DNA from 2 places in the Sulfitobacter sp. R18_1 genome. Region 1 is predicted to be linked to the other one. Evidence: riboswitches for the same ligand, from Rfam matches in the RefSeq annotation. Region 1 holds a riboswitch; the other holds the start of a gene.

Region 1 (7,191 bases):
TAGGGTCGATTTTGGTAACACGTCATCGCCCTGTCACCAAAGCTTTGCCAAAGAGTCACGCGGCTGTCGGCGCTCTGTCACGCGCCGGGGGTTCTGTGCCGCCATCGCCACCCTCAGAGGAAGCTCACGATGACCAAACTGATCCGCCCGACCCGTCGCGCTGTGCTGGCGGGCTCCACCGCCTTTGCCGCAAGCCTTGCCATGCCCAGCCTCAGCCGTGCGGCCTCGCGCCCGGTGTTTACCCATGGGGTGCAATCGGGCGATGTCGACACGCAGTCCGGCATGATCTGGACCCGCACTGACCGCCCGGCACGGGTGCAGGTCGAAATCTCCACCACCGAAAGCTTTGCCAACGCGCGCCAGCTTGCGCCGATGAACGCGCTGCCGAACCACGATCTGGCGGTGAAACGTCTGGTCGAAGGGCTGCCCTCGGATCAGGATATCTTTTACCGCTTCACCGCCGCCGACCTGAGCGACATCAACGCCACCTCCGAGCCGATCATCGGCCAGTTCCGCACCGCGCCCACCGCGCGCCGCGACGTGCGCTTTGCTTGGTCCGGTGACACCGCCGGTCAGGGCTGGGGCATCGACGATGAGGGCATGCGCACCTATGCGACCATGGCCAAACACCGCCCCGATTTCTTCCTGCATTCCGGTGACACCATCTATGCCGATGGCCCGCTTGAGGATGAGGTGCAGCTTGACGACGGCACGATGTGGAAGAACACCACCATCATCGACGAGAAACGCAAGGTGGCTGAGACGCTGGACGAATACCGCGGTCAGTGGAAATACAACCTGATGGACGACCATGTGCGCGAGATGAACGCCCATGTACCGACCTTCATGCAGTGGGACGACCATGAGGTCGTGAACAACTGGTCCTCCTCGCGCAGCCTGATGGAAGACGACCGCTATAGCGAGAAGTCGATCCATGTCCTCGCCGCCCGCGCTTCGCAGGCCTTTCATGAGATGACCCCGCTGCGCATCACCCCCGCCGAGCCGGGCCGGGTTTACCGCAAGATCAACTACGGTCCGATGCTGGATGTCTTCTTCCTTGACCTGCGCAGCTACCGCGGGCCGAACAGCGAGAACATGCAGACCGAGATGTCGCAGGCCACCGATATCCTCGGGGCCGAGCAGATGGCATGGCTCAAGCGGGAACTGACCAATTCGGCGGCCACGTGGAAGGTCATCGCCTGCGACATGCCCATCGGTCTGGTCGTCGGCGGCGGGGCCGAAGCGGTTGCCAATGGCGACAACGGTGCCGCCAAAGGCCGCGAGCAAGAGATCGCGGGGCTGCTGCGTTTCATCAAGACCGCGCAGGTCGACAACGTCGTCTGGTTCACGGCGGATGTGCATTACACCGCCGCGCATTACTACAACCCCGACAAGGCGCAGTTTCAGGACTTTGACCCGTTCTGGGAGTTCGTCTCGGGCCCGCTGCACGCCGGCACCTTCGGCCCGAACGAATTGGACGGCACCTTTGGCCCCGAGTTGAAATACGTCAAAGCGCCCGAAGAAGGTCAGGTGAACCTGCCGCCCTCCGCCGGTCTGCAATTCTTTGGCTTGGTCGATATCGACGCCAAGACCCAGCAGATGAAAGTGCGCCTGATGGACCGCGCCGACACCGAGCTCTACTCGGTGACGCTCGACCCTAAAGGGGCCGCGATCTAAAGACCCGTTTGAGCGGTCGGATTGAGAGGATCGCCCAGATGCGGGCGATCCTTTTCGTGTCTTAGTAGTCGACGCCGCGCTGTGCTTTGATGCCCGCTTTGAACGGGTGTTTGACCTCGGACATTTCGGTCACCAGATCGGCATAGTCGCAAAGCTCGGGCCGGGCGTCGCGGCCTGTCAGCACCACGGCGGTGCGCTTGTCGCGGGCGTCGAGCCCGGCGATCACATCTTCGATCTTGAGGTATTCATAGCGGATGGCGATGTTGATCTCATCCATCACCACAAGGTCATAGTCCCCGCTCTCCATCATCTCACGCGCCTTGCCGAATGCGGCTTCGGCGGCGGCGATGTCGCGGTTGCGGTCTTGGGTGTCCCAAGTGAACCCTTCGCCCATCGTGTGCCATGTCACCTCATCCAACCGTTCAAAGAACAATCGTTCGCCGGTTTTCCATTTGCCCTTGATGAACTGCACCACGCCGACGCGCTGTTTCCAGCCAAGCGCGCGCACCACCACGCCGAAGGCGGAAGAGGATTTGCCCTTGCCCGGCCCGGTATGGACCAGCACCAGACCCTTGTCCGGGTCTTGCAACTCGGCCACCTTGGCGCGCTGCTCGGCCTGACGCTGCTGCATCTTTTCCTTGTGATCTTTCGGATCCGCGTCGCTCATCGGTCATCTCCTCTATCCGGTTTCGGGGCACCATAGGGAGAGGCCGGGCCGGGCGAAAGCCCGCATTCGATCACGCTTTGGGATCGGTGACAGACCGCGCCTTGCCCCGTTCCATCCCCAATTGCCGCTCGCGCCAGATCACCAGCGCGCCCGCGCTGATCACCAGCGCCGCGCCGGCCAGCATCATCATCGTGGGCAGTTCGGCAAAGAAGACATAACCCAGCAAAATGGCGAAAAGCATCGAGGTATAGTCATAGGGCGCCAGCATCGAGGCCGAGCCGAAGCGATAGGCTGAGGTGATCAGAATCTGCGCCACCCCGCCGATCAACCCGGCGAGGACCAGCAGGCCAAAGGTTTGCAGATCGGGGATGACCCAGCCGAAGGGCAGGGTGCAAAGCGCCAGCAAGGAGGCAGTGCAGGAGAAGTAAAAGACGATCGCGGCGGTGTCTTCGTTCTGCACCAATTGACGAATGTGAATCTGCACGAGGCTGCGCACCATCGTCGCCATCAGGATCAGCAACGCGCCGATGGTGGCTGTCTGCTCCATCGTGCCGATGCTGGTGAATCGCGGCCAGAGGATGATCATCACCCCCACCAGCCCAATCGCCACAGCACTCACGCGGATCAGGCGGATTTTCTCGCCCAGCAACACGGCGGCGAGGATGACCGTGAAAATCGGTGTGGCAAAGCCGATGGCCGTGACCTCGGGCAGGGGCAGCAGGCCGAGGCCGGTAAAGGTCAGCCCCATCGCCGTGGTGCCGAAGAGCCCGCGCCAAACATGGCCCATCGGGTTTTGCGTCTTCAGCCCGCTTTTCAATTTGCCGCGCTGTGCCAGCCAGATCAGGATCACTGGAATGGCAAAGAAGGAGCGGAAGAAGACAGACTCGCCCGCGGGCACGTCGTCGGCCAACGATTTGATGATTGCCGACATGCAGGTGAAAAGCAGGATCGCCGTGATTTTCAGTCCGACACCAAGGGCGGGGCGGGCGGAGAAATCATCGACTTTCATGCTTTGATCCTCACGCCTCGGGGCCGATTATGCCGCGGTTCTGGCCAATCTGTCCGCGATGCAGCAGCAGGTGATCCAGCAGCACGCAGGCCATCATCGCCTCGCCCACTGGCACTGCGCGGATGCCGACGCAGGGATCGTGGCGGCCCTTGGTGATGATCTCGGTCTCTTCGCCCTGTTTGGTGATGGTGCGCCGCGTGGTCAGGATGCTGGAGGTCGGCTTCACCGCGAAACGCAGCACCACATCCTGCCCGGTGCTGATCCCGCCCAAGATGCCGCCCGCGTGGTTTGAGGAATACTCCGGCCCCTCCGGCCCCATGGTGATCTCATCGGCATTCAATTCGCCGGTCAGCATGGCCGCCGACATGCCCTCGCCGATCTCCACGCCCTTGACGGCGTTGATGCTCATCATCGCGGCGGCCAGATCGGTGTCGAGCTTGCCATAGACCGGCGCGCCGAGACCCGCAGGCACGCCGCGCGCCGTCACTTCAATGATCGCGCCGACGCTGCTGCCCGATTTGCGCAGCCCGTCGAGGTAGTCGGCCCAGTCCGCCGCTGCCTTGGCATCCGGCACCCAAAAGGGGTTTTGGTCGATCTGGTCCCAGTCAAAGGCATCGCGGTCGATCTTATGCGGCCCCATCTGCACCATGTAGCCGGTGATCTGAAGCTCCGGGGCCAGCACCTTGATCGCCTCCCGCGCCAGACCGCCCGCCGCCACCCGCGCGGCGGTCTCCCGGGCCGAGGAGCGGCCACCCCCGCGATAGTCGCGGATGCCGTATTTCTGGAAATAGGTGATGTCGGCGTGACCGGGGCGGAACTTGTCCTTGATGTCGCCGTAGTCTTTCGAGCGTTGATCGGTGTTCTCGATCATTAACTGGATCGGCGTGCCGGTGGTGACCCCTTCGAAGGTGCCCGACAGGATCCGCACCTCATCCGCTTCGCGCCGCTGAGTGGTGTATTTGTTCTGGCCCGGTTTGCGCTTGTCGAGCCACTGTTGAATCATGCCCTCGTCAATCGGCACGCCGGGGGGGCAGCCGTCGATGGTCGCCCCAAGGGCGGGCCCGTGGCTCTCGCCCCATGTGGTGACCCGGTAAAGATGGCCAAAGCTGTTGATCGACATGGGCGGACCTCCTGTTGTCAAACCCTTAGCCGGGGCAGCGCCCTGCCTCAAGGGGATTTGCCTTGCCAATTGTGCAGGTCCGATCTACCCCTGACGCTACCTCGGGGGGCCTTTGGGCTGAGATGTGCATGCTGTGCGGACCCGTTGAACCTGAACCGGTTAACACCGGCGGAGGGAAGGTCAGGACAGACATCCACCTTTTACCTTTCGCCGCAAAAGGAGGATGCGATGAAGTATCTTACACTTGCTGCGGGCGTCATGGGCGCATCGGCCGCATGGGCCGAGACGCCTGAACTGACGGTCTATACCTACGACAGTTTCGTCACCGAATGGGGGCCGGGCCCGGCCATCGAAGAGGGGTTCGAGGCCGAATGCGGCTGCGATCTGAAATTCGTCGGCATGGGCGACGGTGCGGCCCTTTTGGCGCGGCTCAAGCTTGAAGGCGCACGGTCCGACGCGGATATCGTGCTGGGGCTGGACACCAGCCTCGTCGCCGCCGCGAAGGGGACCGATCTGTTTGCGCCGAGCGGGTTGCAGGCCGACTATGACCTGCCGATCACTTGGGAAGATGAAGTCTTCGTGCCCTATGACTGGGGCTATTTCGCATTTGTCCACGGCACCGATCTGGACGCGCCCGGCGATTTCAAAGCGCTGGCCGAGAGCGATCTGAAAATCGTGATCCAAGACCCGCGCTCTTCGACGCCCGGTTTGGGGCTGCTGATGTGGGTCAAAGCGGCCTATGGCGATGAGGCGCCCGAGGTTTGGGCGGGGCTGGCCGACAATGTTGTGACCGTGACCAAAGGGTGGTCCGAAGCCTATGGCCTCTTCCTCGAAGGCGAGGCCGACATGGTGCTGAGCTACACGACTTCCCCCGCTTATCACCTGATCGCGGAGGAGGACGACAGCAAGACCGCAGCGCTGTTCGACGAAGGCCACTACATGCAGATCGAAGTGGCGGGGAAGCTTGCCGGGTCGGATCAGCCGGAACTGGCGGATCGGTTCTTGCAATACCTCGTCTCTGATGCCGCGCAATCGGTGCTGCCGACGACCAATTGGATGTATCCCGCCGTGACGCCCGAAGGCGGTCTGCCCGCAGGGTTCGAAGGCATGATCCAGCCCGGCAAGGCGCTGTTGGTGCCGAACGACGAGGTCCCCGCGCTCCGTGAGGAGGCGTTGGACGAATGGCTGACCGCGCTGTCGCGTTAAGCGGCAAGACGGGGCTTTTCGCCGCCGCGCTGGTCGCAGGGCTGATCCTTGCCGCTTTGGTCGCCGTTTTCGCGGCGGCCGATGTGGGCGCAGGGCTCGGCCCGGCGGATTGGGCGGCGGTGCGTTTTACCGTCACGCAGGCGGTCTGGTCGGCGGTGCTGTCTGTGCTGCTGGCCGTGCCGGTCGCCCGCGCGCTGGCGCGGCGGCGGTTTTGGGGGCGCGGGGCGCTGATCACATTGCTCGGCGCGCCGTTTATTCTGCCGGTGATCGTGGCGGTGCTGGGGCTGCTGACGGTCTTTGGCCGCTCGGGCGTGCTGAACCAATTTGGCGCGGCTCTGGGCCTGCCGCCGGTGTCAATCTACGGGCTGCATGGTGTGGTACTGGCGCATGTCTTCTTTAACCTCCCGCTGGCGACGCGGCTTTTGCTGCAAGGCTGGCAGAGCATCCCTTCTGAGCGGTTTCGGCTCGCGGGGCAGCTTCAGATGACGCCGCGGGCGCTGTTTATGGCGCTGGAATGGCCAATGCTGCGGCAGGTGCTGCCCGGTGTGGCGGCGCTGATTTTCGTGATTTGCCTGACCAGTTTCGCTGTGGCGCTGACGCTGGGCGGTGGGCCGCGGGCGACGACGATTGAATTAGCGATCTATCAGGCCTTTCGGTTTGATTTTGATCTGGGGCGCGCCGCGCTGTTGTCTGTGGTGCAGCTTGTTCTGGCTGGCGCTGCGGCGGTGGCGGCGCTTTGGCTAATCCCGCCGATCAGCTTGGGCGGCGGGTTGGACCGCCCCCTGCGCCGCTGGGATGCGCGGGGCGGCGCGCAGCGGTTGCTCGACATCGCCGTCATCGCGCTCGCCGCGCTGTTCCTGTTGCTGCCGCTGGGCGCCGTGGTGCTGCGCGGGCTGGCGGGGGTCGCGCAGCTGCCCGCCTCGGTCTGGCAGGCCACCGGGAATAGCATTCTGGTGGCGGGGTTGAGCGTGGCGGTGCTGGCCCTGCTGGCGCTGCCGATGGCAGGCTGGATCGCCACCCGGCGGCGTGGCGGGGTGGAGGCGATTGGCCTGATGGGGCTTGCGGCCTCGCCGCTGATGATTGGCACGGGGTGGTTCATCCTGATCAACCCTGTGCTGGACCCGGCACGGCTGAGCTTGCCGGTTACCGCCTTGGTCAACGCGCTGATGGCGCTGCCTTTCGTGCTGCGCATTCTGGTGCCGCGCCTGCGCGAGACCTTGCAGGATTATGGCCCCCTGACCCAGACCCTCGGCATGACGGGTTGGGCGCTGTGGCGGCGGCTGGTCCTGCCGCGTCTGCGCCCGCAATTGGGCTTTGCTGCCGGGCTGACGGGGGCGCTCTCGGTGGGGGATCTCGGCGTGATCGCGCTTTTCGCCGATCAGGAACGTGCGACGCTGCCTTTGCAGATGTATCGTCTGATGGGCGCCTACCGGATGGAGGCCGCGGCGGGCGCAGCGCTGCTTTTGCTGGTCTTGGCGCTGGCGGTGTTTTTCATCTGCGACAAATGGGGGC
Region 2 (7,191 bases), on a different contig from region 1:
CAATCGGCCCCCAGTTCAATCGCCAGTTGCCAGTGGTCATTCACCACCAGCAGTGCGCCGTGCTGGCGACAGAGGTCGAGCGCGGTTGTGATCTCGGCCCGCAGCCGGTCTTCCGGCGCGTCCTTGATGCGCAGTTGCACCAGCTTCACGCCCAAGGGCACGGCCCGCGCGACCCATGCGGCACTATCGAAGACGGGGTAGAAACGCGGCAAGCTCATAGCCAAGCCTTTCCGATCACGGGGGTGGAGGGCACGGCCATGTCACGCTGGCCCATGGGGCCGGAAGCGGCTGCAAGCGCGCCCGCGCGGCAGGCCAGCGCAAAGGCTTCGGCCATGGCGGCGGGGTCGCGGGCCTCAGCCACGGCGGTGTTCAAAAGCACTGCGTCGAACCCCATCTCCAACGCCTGTGCCGCATGGCTGGGCAGGCCGAGGCCCGCGTCGATCACCATGGCCACATCGGGAAATGCCGCCCGCAGGCTGCGCAGCCCGTGCAGGTTGTTCAGCCCCAGCCCAGAGCCGATGGGCGCACCCCAAGGCATCAGCACCCGGCAGCCTGCATCGACCAGCCGCGCGGCCAGCACCTGATCCTCGGTGGTATAGGGGAAAACCTCGAAGCCATCGGCGCAGAGCGCCTCGGCAGCCTCGACCAGCCCGAAGGGGTCAGGTTGCAAGGTGTCGGCATGGCCGATAACCTCCAGCTTGATCCAATTGGTGCCAAAATACTCCCGCGCCATCTGCGCCGTGGTGATCGCCTCGCGCGCCGAATGGCAGCCGGCGGTGTTGGGCAGCAGATGCACGCCCAAGCCGCGCACCATGTCCCAAAACGCCTGTCCCGCGCCTTGTTCGCGGCGCAGCGAAACCGTGGCGACCGGCGCGGCGCTTTGGCGAAAGGCGGCCTCCATCACTGCGGGCGAGGGGTAGCGCGCGGTGCCCAGCATCAGCGGCAGGGGCAGGGCGGTGCCGTAGAAATCGCGCATCGCTCAGCCCCCCTGCATGGCGCTGAGCACTTCGAGCCGGTCGCCGTCGCTTAGCATGGTCTCGCCCCGCGCGCCTGCGGGAACGAAGCTGCCGTTGAGGGCGGTGGCGACTTTTGCCTCGCCCCAGCCCAGCTCTGCCAATGCTGCGTCAAGCTGCGCGGCGGTGACCTCACGCGGCTCGCCGTTCACTTCAATCTTCACGGAATAAATCCCCCGTTGTCGCTGTTGCCAGAAAGCCCGCAGCCTGTTCGGCCAAGGCGGGCGCCATGAGAAAGCCGTGCCGGAACAGCCCGTTCAGATGCAGCACCGCCCCGCGCTGCACGATGCCGGGCAGGTTGTCGGCGAAAGCCGGGCGCAGGTCGGCGCCCATCTCGATGATCTCGCCCTCGGCAAAGCGCGGGTCGAGCGCATAGGCGGCTGAGAGCAGTTCCAGCGCCGAGCGGGCGGTCATGCCGCTGCGGCTGGCGCTTTCGATCTGGGTCGCGCCCAGCATGTAGATGCCTTGCCCGCGCGGCACGACGTAGAGCGGGTGGCGCGGGTGCAGCAGGCGGATCGGGCGGGTGAGGGCGATCTCAGGCGCGCGCAGCAGGATCATCTCCCCGCGCACGGCACGCAAACCGGGCAGAGCGTCGCGGGCCACCATGCCACGGCAGTCGATCACCGGGCCTGTGACCTCCGAAGGGGTGAGGGCCGTGGTCTCAACCGTCACGCCCTCGGCGGCCAGCGCATGGGTCAGGTCTTGCAGCGCTTGGCGCGGGTTCAGATGCGCTTCCTCGGCAAAGAACAACCCGCGGCGATGGCGCCCGGCGAGGTCCGGCTCACAGGCCGCGATGGCTTCGGCGTCGCAGTCGCTGTGGCCTTCGGTGCGGGCGGCGAAACGCTGCAATTCCGCGCGGTCCCGCTCGGGGGCGAGGACCAGCGTGCCCCGATGGGTGACTTCCGTGATCTCCCCCCATAGCGCCGCAGCACGCCGCCCATGGGTTACCACCGCAGGCTCGCTCAGCGCGCCTTCGCAAAAGGGGGCGAGCATGCCGCCCGCCCACCACGAACAGCCGTGCGGGCCGGGCGGGCCTTTGCGGTCAACGAGCCGGGGCCGCAGCCCCTGCGCCAGACAGGCCCGCGCGGCCCAGAGCCCTGCCACGCCCGCGCCGATGATGGTGACATCACTCATGAGGCCAAACGCCGTGGAAATGATGCACCGGCCCGTGGCCATGGCCGATGTTGAGGGCGTCCGCCGCGGCAATGGCGCGTTGCAGATAGCTATGGGCGGCCTCCACCGCCTGCGGCAGAGGCTGGCCCCGCGCCAGACCGGCGGCAATGGCGGCAGAGAGCGTGCAGCCGGTGCCATGGGTGTTCGCCGTCTGCTGGCGGGGCGCGGAAAGGCGCAGGGTGTCGGCCTCGGAAATCAGCAGATCGACGCAGGTCTCGCCCTTGCCATGGCCGCCCTTCATCAGCACCGCGCGGGGACCGAGCGACAGCAGCGCGCGCCCCTGCGCCAGCATCATGGCCTCGTCGGTGGCTTCTTCTGTGTCCAGCAGCCGTGCGGCCTCGGGCAGGTTCGGCGTCAGCACATGGGCGCGGGGCAGCATCCGGTCGCGCAGGGTTTCCACCGCTTCGGCAGAGAGCAGCGCATCGCCGGATTTCGCCACCATCACCGGGTCGAGCGCAACGGGCGCGGGGCAGTGGGCCAGCCCCTCGGCCACGGCAGAGATCGTGGCCGGGTCGCCCAACATGCCAATCTTGACCGCGCCGATGGCCAGATCGTCAAAGACCGCCGCCATCTGCGCGCGGATCATCGCAGGCGCGATCATGGCGACCGCGGTGACGGCGCGGGTGTTCTGCGCGGTGACCGCGGTGAGCACGCTGGCCCCATAGACGCCAAGCGCGCTGAAGGTCTTGAGATCGGCCTGAATCCCCGCCCCGCCGCCGCTGTCGGACCCCGCAATCGTCAGTGCTTGAAACGCCATTCGGCCCCCCATTCGTTAGATGGGCCAAGGGCATGGAGATACGGGGTAAACGACCGCCCGGATGGGGCTGATGCTTGCTTCCGTTCCCTACGCCGGTACGACCCGGATCAGGTTCGATGGGTCGGTTTTCACCTCTCAGCCCTGCGGCACCCCAACGGATTTCCGGCAGGCTAGCGAGGGGCGTTCAGAGGGTCAACAGGGGATCGGTCATTTATTTCGTTTCGTTTTATATCAGTTAGTTGCGGCGCGTACCTCATGCATTGCATGAGGATTCGTTAATGAAAATCCCGCGATCTGGGGATCACCTTGGCGTCGCGCGGATGGCTATGCATCGCCACCTGACCGGGCAGCGGATGGGTCGGGTGATCGCCCCGCGTGGTGATGCCGGGCATCGGTGCGTCCGACAGCGCCGCCAGCCGGTCGGAGCGGTTCTCGAGCCGCTCGGCCACCACGTGGATCACCCGCCCGTCGGTCTGCACGCGCCCCTCCACGACCAGAAGCCGCGACGACATGATCGTGGGGCGGTAGAGCTTGAACATATTGGGCCAGATCACGAGGTTGGCGACGCCAAACTCATCCTCCAGCGTGATGAAACAGACCCCCTTGGCGCTGCCGGGTTTCTGGCGCACCAGCACCAACCCCGCCAGCTTTACCCGCCGCCCGTGGCCCATGCGCGAAAGGTCCCGGGCCGAGGAGAACCCCTGCGCGGCGAGGCTGGAGCGGTAGAAGGACATCGGATGCGCCTTCAGCGACAGGCGCAGCGTCTGGTAGTCGGCCACGACCTGTTCGGCTTTTGGCATCACCGGCAGATGCACCTCCGGCTCCGGACCGCGGGCCGAAGCCTCGACATGGTCGAAGATCGGCAGGGCGGGCGCGTCGCGCAGCCCTTGGGCCTGCCAGAGCGCTTGGCGCCGGTCGATCCCCATACTGCGCATCGTGTCGGCGGCGGCGAGTTGGCGGATCGCTTTGGCGTCGAGGCCTGCGCGGGTCTTGAGGTCTTCGACATCGGCGTAAGGCGTCTCGCGCCGGTCCATGATCCGCGCACCGGCCTTTTCCTGCAGCCCGTCCACCATGCGCAGCCCTAGCCGCAGGGCGAAACCGTCCCCACAAGGCTCCAGCGTGCAGTTCCAGTCCGAGAGGTTCACGTCGACATCGCGCACCTCGACCTGATGTTCGCGGGCGTCGCGCACGATCTGCGCCGGGGCGTAAAACCCCATCGGCTGGGAGTTCAAGAGCGCGCAGGCAAAGGCCGCCGGGTAGTGGCATTTCATCCATGACGAGACATAGACCAGCTTGGCGAAACTCGCGGCATGGCTTTCGGGAAAACCGTATTCGCCGAAGCCCTTGATCTGGTCGAAACAGCGCTGCGCGAAGATGGGATCGTAGCCGCGTTTGGTCATCCGGCCCACCATCTTGTCCTGTAGCTTTTCGATCGTCCCGCGCGAGCGGAAGGTGGCCATGGCCTTGCGCAGCTCGTTCGCCTCGGACGGGGAAAACTGTGCCGCGTCGATGGAAATCTTCATCGCCTGTTCTTGAAAGATCGGCACGCCCAAGGTTCGGCTGAGGATACTGAACAATTCGTCCTGCGGATAGGCCGGGCCGGGGGCGGGGTAGACGACGCTCTCCATCCCCTGACGGCGGCGCAGGTAGGGGTGCACCATATCGCCTTGGATCGGGCCGGGGCGGACGATGGCGACTTCGATCACCAGATCATAGAAGACGCGGGGGCGCAGCTTCGGCAGCATCGCCATCTGCGCGCGGCTTTCCACCTGAAACACACCCAGACTGTCGCCGCGGCAGAGCATGTCGTAGGTGGGTCGCCCTGTGGCGTCGTCCTCGTGATCCTCCACAGGCACCGTGGCCAGTTCCAGCGGGCGGTCGTAATGCGCCTCGATCAGGTCGAAACATTTGGCGATACAGGTGAGCATGCCGAGGGCGAGGATATCGACCTTGAAGATTTGCAACGCGTCGATGTCGTCCTTGTCCCATTCGATGAAACTGCGCTCGGGCATGGCGCCGTTGCCGATGGGCACGATCTCGGTCAGCGGGCGTTCGGTCAGGATGAAACCGCCGACGTGCTGGCTCAGATGCCGCGGCATGCCGATCATCTGGGAGGCCAGTTTCAGCACCATGCGCAGGTAGGGGTCCGACAGGTCCAGCCCCGCCTCGCGGGCGCGGGCGTCGTCCATCTCGCCCTCGAAACTGCCCCAGACGGTGCCGGCGAGCTTCGAGGTCACGTCTTCCGAAAGCCCCATCGCCTTGCCAACTTCGCGAATGGCCGAGCGCGGGCGGTAGTGGATCACCGTGGCGCAGAGCCCGGCGCGGTGGCGGCCATATTTGCCGTACATGTACTGGATCACTTCCTCGCGCCGCTCATGTTCGAAATCGACGTCGATGTCGGGCGGCTCGTCGCGTTCCTCGCTGAGGAACCGCTCGAACAGCAGGTCATGCACCGCCGGGTCGACCGAGGTGATGCCGAGACAGAAGCAGACCGCGGAATTGGCCGCCGAGCCGCGCCCTTGGCAGAGGATCGGCGGCTGCGCCTCCTCGCGGGCGAAGCGGACGATGTCGTAGATGGTCAGGAAATAGCGCGCGATCTTCTTGGTCTCGATCAGGGCGAATTCCTTCTCGATGGTCTTTTTTACTGCTTCGGGCGCGCCTTCGGGGTAGCGCCGGGCGGCGCCTTCCCATGTCAGGCGGGCGAGTTCCTCCATCGGGCTGCTCCCCTCGGGGACGATCTCATGCGGGTATTCGTAGGCCAGATCGGTGAGGCGAAAGGTGATCCGGTCGGCAAGGCGGCGGGTCTCGGCAATGGCATGGGGCCAGTCGGCGAAGAGGCGGATCATCGCCTCGGGGGATTTCAGGTGTCGCTCGGCATTGGCGGCCAGCAGGTAGCCCGCCTTGGGCACGATCACGCCCTCGCGGATCGCCACCATCACGTCTTGCAGGGGGCGGCGGTGGCGGGCGTGGTAGAGCACGTCGTTGGTGGCAAGCAGCCTCAGCCCATGGGCGCGGGCCAGCGCATCCAGCCGGTTGATTCGCGCCCGGTCGTCGCCCCGGTAGAGGAAACTCGCCCCGATATGGCGCATCCCGGGCAGCGCTTTCAGCAGCCGCGGCAGGCCGGCGGCGAAGAGATCGAGGTTCTCGGGCGGCATGACGATAAGGTGCAGCCCTTCGGCATGGCCCTCCAGCATTTCCAGCGTCAGATGGGTCTCGCCCTTTTGCTGCCATTCGCCGTCCACTGATTGCATCTTGCCCGCCGAGAGCAGCGTCGAGAGCCGCGCATAAGCGGCGCGGTCCTGCGGGTAGGCGAGGATCTCGGTCCCGCAGAGCAGCACCAGACGCGCGCCGATCAGGGGGCGGATATGGGCCTTTTCCGCCTCTACATGCAGGCGCACCACGCCCGCCAGCGTGTTGTGATCCGCGATGCCGAGGCTGTCGTAGCCGTGGTGATGCGCCGTTTCGACCAGATCGACGGTGTCCGAGGCGGCGCGCAGGAAGGAGAAGCAACTCGCCAGCCCGAACTCGACATATCCCGCCCGGGGCGGCGCGCTGAACCCGTCTTCGCCCAGCGTGCGGCGCTTATGTCCCTCCTGCTCGGGCATCAGGCGAAGAGCCCGTGCAGGAACCAGCGCGGCTCGGCCCCGCGGCCGTCGTGGATCACGCCCTCGCGGTAGAGCCAGAAGCGCTGGCCGCCCGCGACCTCGACTTTATAGTAATCGCGCAGCCGGGTGCCGGGACGGTCGCGCCACCATTCGGGGGCGATCCGCTCAGGCCCCGCGTGGCGGGTGGTCTTGTAGGTGACGCGGCGCCAGTTGAACTGCGAGGGCGGGCCTTCGGGCACGGCGTAGATCACGCGCACCTCCTCGGGCGGGGTCAGCAGGCGCAGCGGGCGCTCGCGCAGCAGCGCGGGGGCGGCTGTGGGGCTGGCCTGCAACGCCGGGGCGCGTTCTTCGACTGCTTCGGGCTTGTGGGTCTCGCGCCACTGCGGCCAGCTCACCTTTTCCGAGCCGAGCTTGGCCACCAGACGGTCCAAGAGCCCGGCCACGTCGGCCGAGGGGTCGCGCTTGCCGTCGAGGTGGTCTTGGATCAGCGGCAGCGGCTCGCTCGCGAGCGCCTCCAGCGTCAGCAGGTCAAAGCCAAAGCCGCTGTCGATGTTTTCCAGCTTGCCATCGAAAAGCCTGCGCAGGTGCGCGGGGTCACGGCTGGCCCGCGCCGTGGCGACCCCAAGCGCGCGCCAATCGCCGT

What was found. Region 1 has a riboswitch for thiamine pyrophosphate ahead of thiB (thiamine ABC transporter substrate binding subunit). Riboswitches for the same ligand answer to the same signal wherever they lie in the genome.
Region 2: it holds a riboswitch for thiamine pyrophosphate, as region 1 does, so the genes downstream of both, thiD (bifunctional hydroxymethylpyrimidine kinase/phosphomethylpyrimidine kinase) here and thiB (thiamine ABC transporter substrate binding subunit) in region 1, are expected to answer to the same signal.

What each region holds. Positions count from the first base shown of each region.
Region 1 covers NZ_JAGHRG010000017.1:3,437-10,627, forward strand. Annotated here, with positions in the region: gene J7392_RS22845 (alkaline phosphatase D family protein) at 130-1,677, shown strand; gene cobO (cob(I)yrinic acid a,c-diamide adenosyltransferase) at 1,739-2,344, opposite strand; gene J7392_RS22855 (DMT family transporter) at 2,415-3,353, opposite strand; gene aroC (chorismate synthase) at 3,364-4,473, opposite strand; TPP riboswitch at 4,566-4,667, shown strand; gene thiB (thiamine ABC transporter substrate binding subunit) at 4,702-5,679, shown strand; gene J7392_RS22870 (thiamine/thiamine pyrophosphate ABC transporter permease ThiP) at 5,655-7,191, shown strand, end outside.
Region 2 covers NZ_JAGHRG010000009.1:125,089-132,279, forward strand. Annotated here, with positions in the region: gene J7392_RS17450 (thiamine phosphate synthase) at 1-218, opposite strand, end outside; gene J7392_RS17455 (thiazole synthase) at 215-976, opposite strand; gene thiS (sulfur carrier protein ThiS) at 980-1,177, opposite strand; gene J7392_RS17465 (FAD-dependent oxidoreductase) at 1,167-2,147, opposite strand; gene thiD (bifunctional hydroxymethylpyrimidine kinase/phosphomethylpyrimidine kinase) at 2,140-2,943, opposite strand; TPP riboswitch at 3,011-3,107, opposite strand; gene J7392_RS17475 (error-prone DNA polymerase) at 3,219-6,548, opposite strand; gene J7392_RS17480 (DNA polymerase Y family protein) at 6,548-7,191, opposite strand, start outside.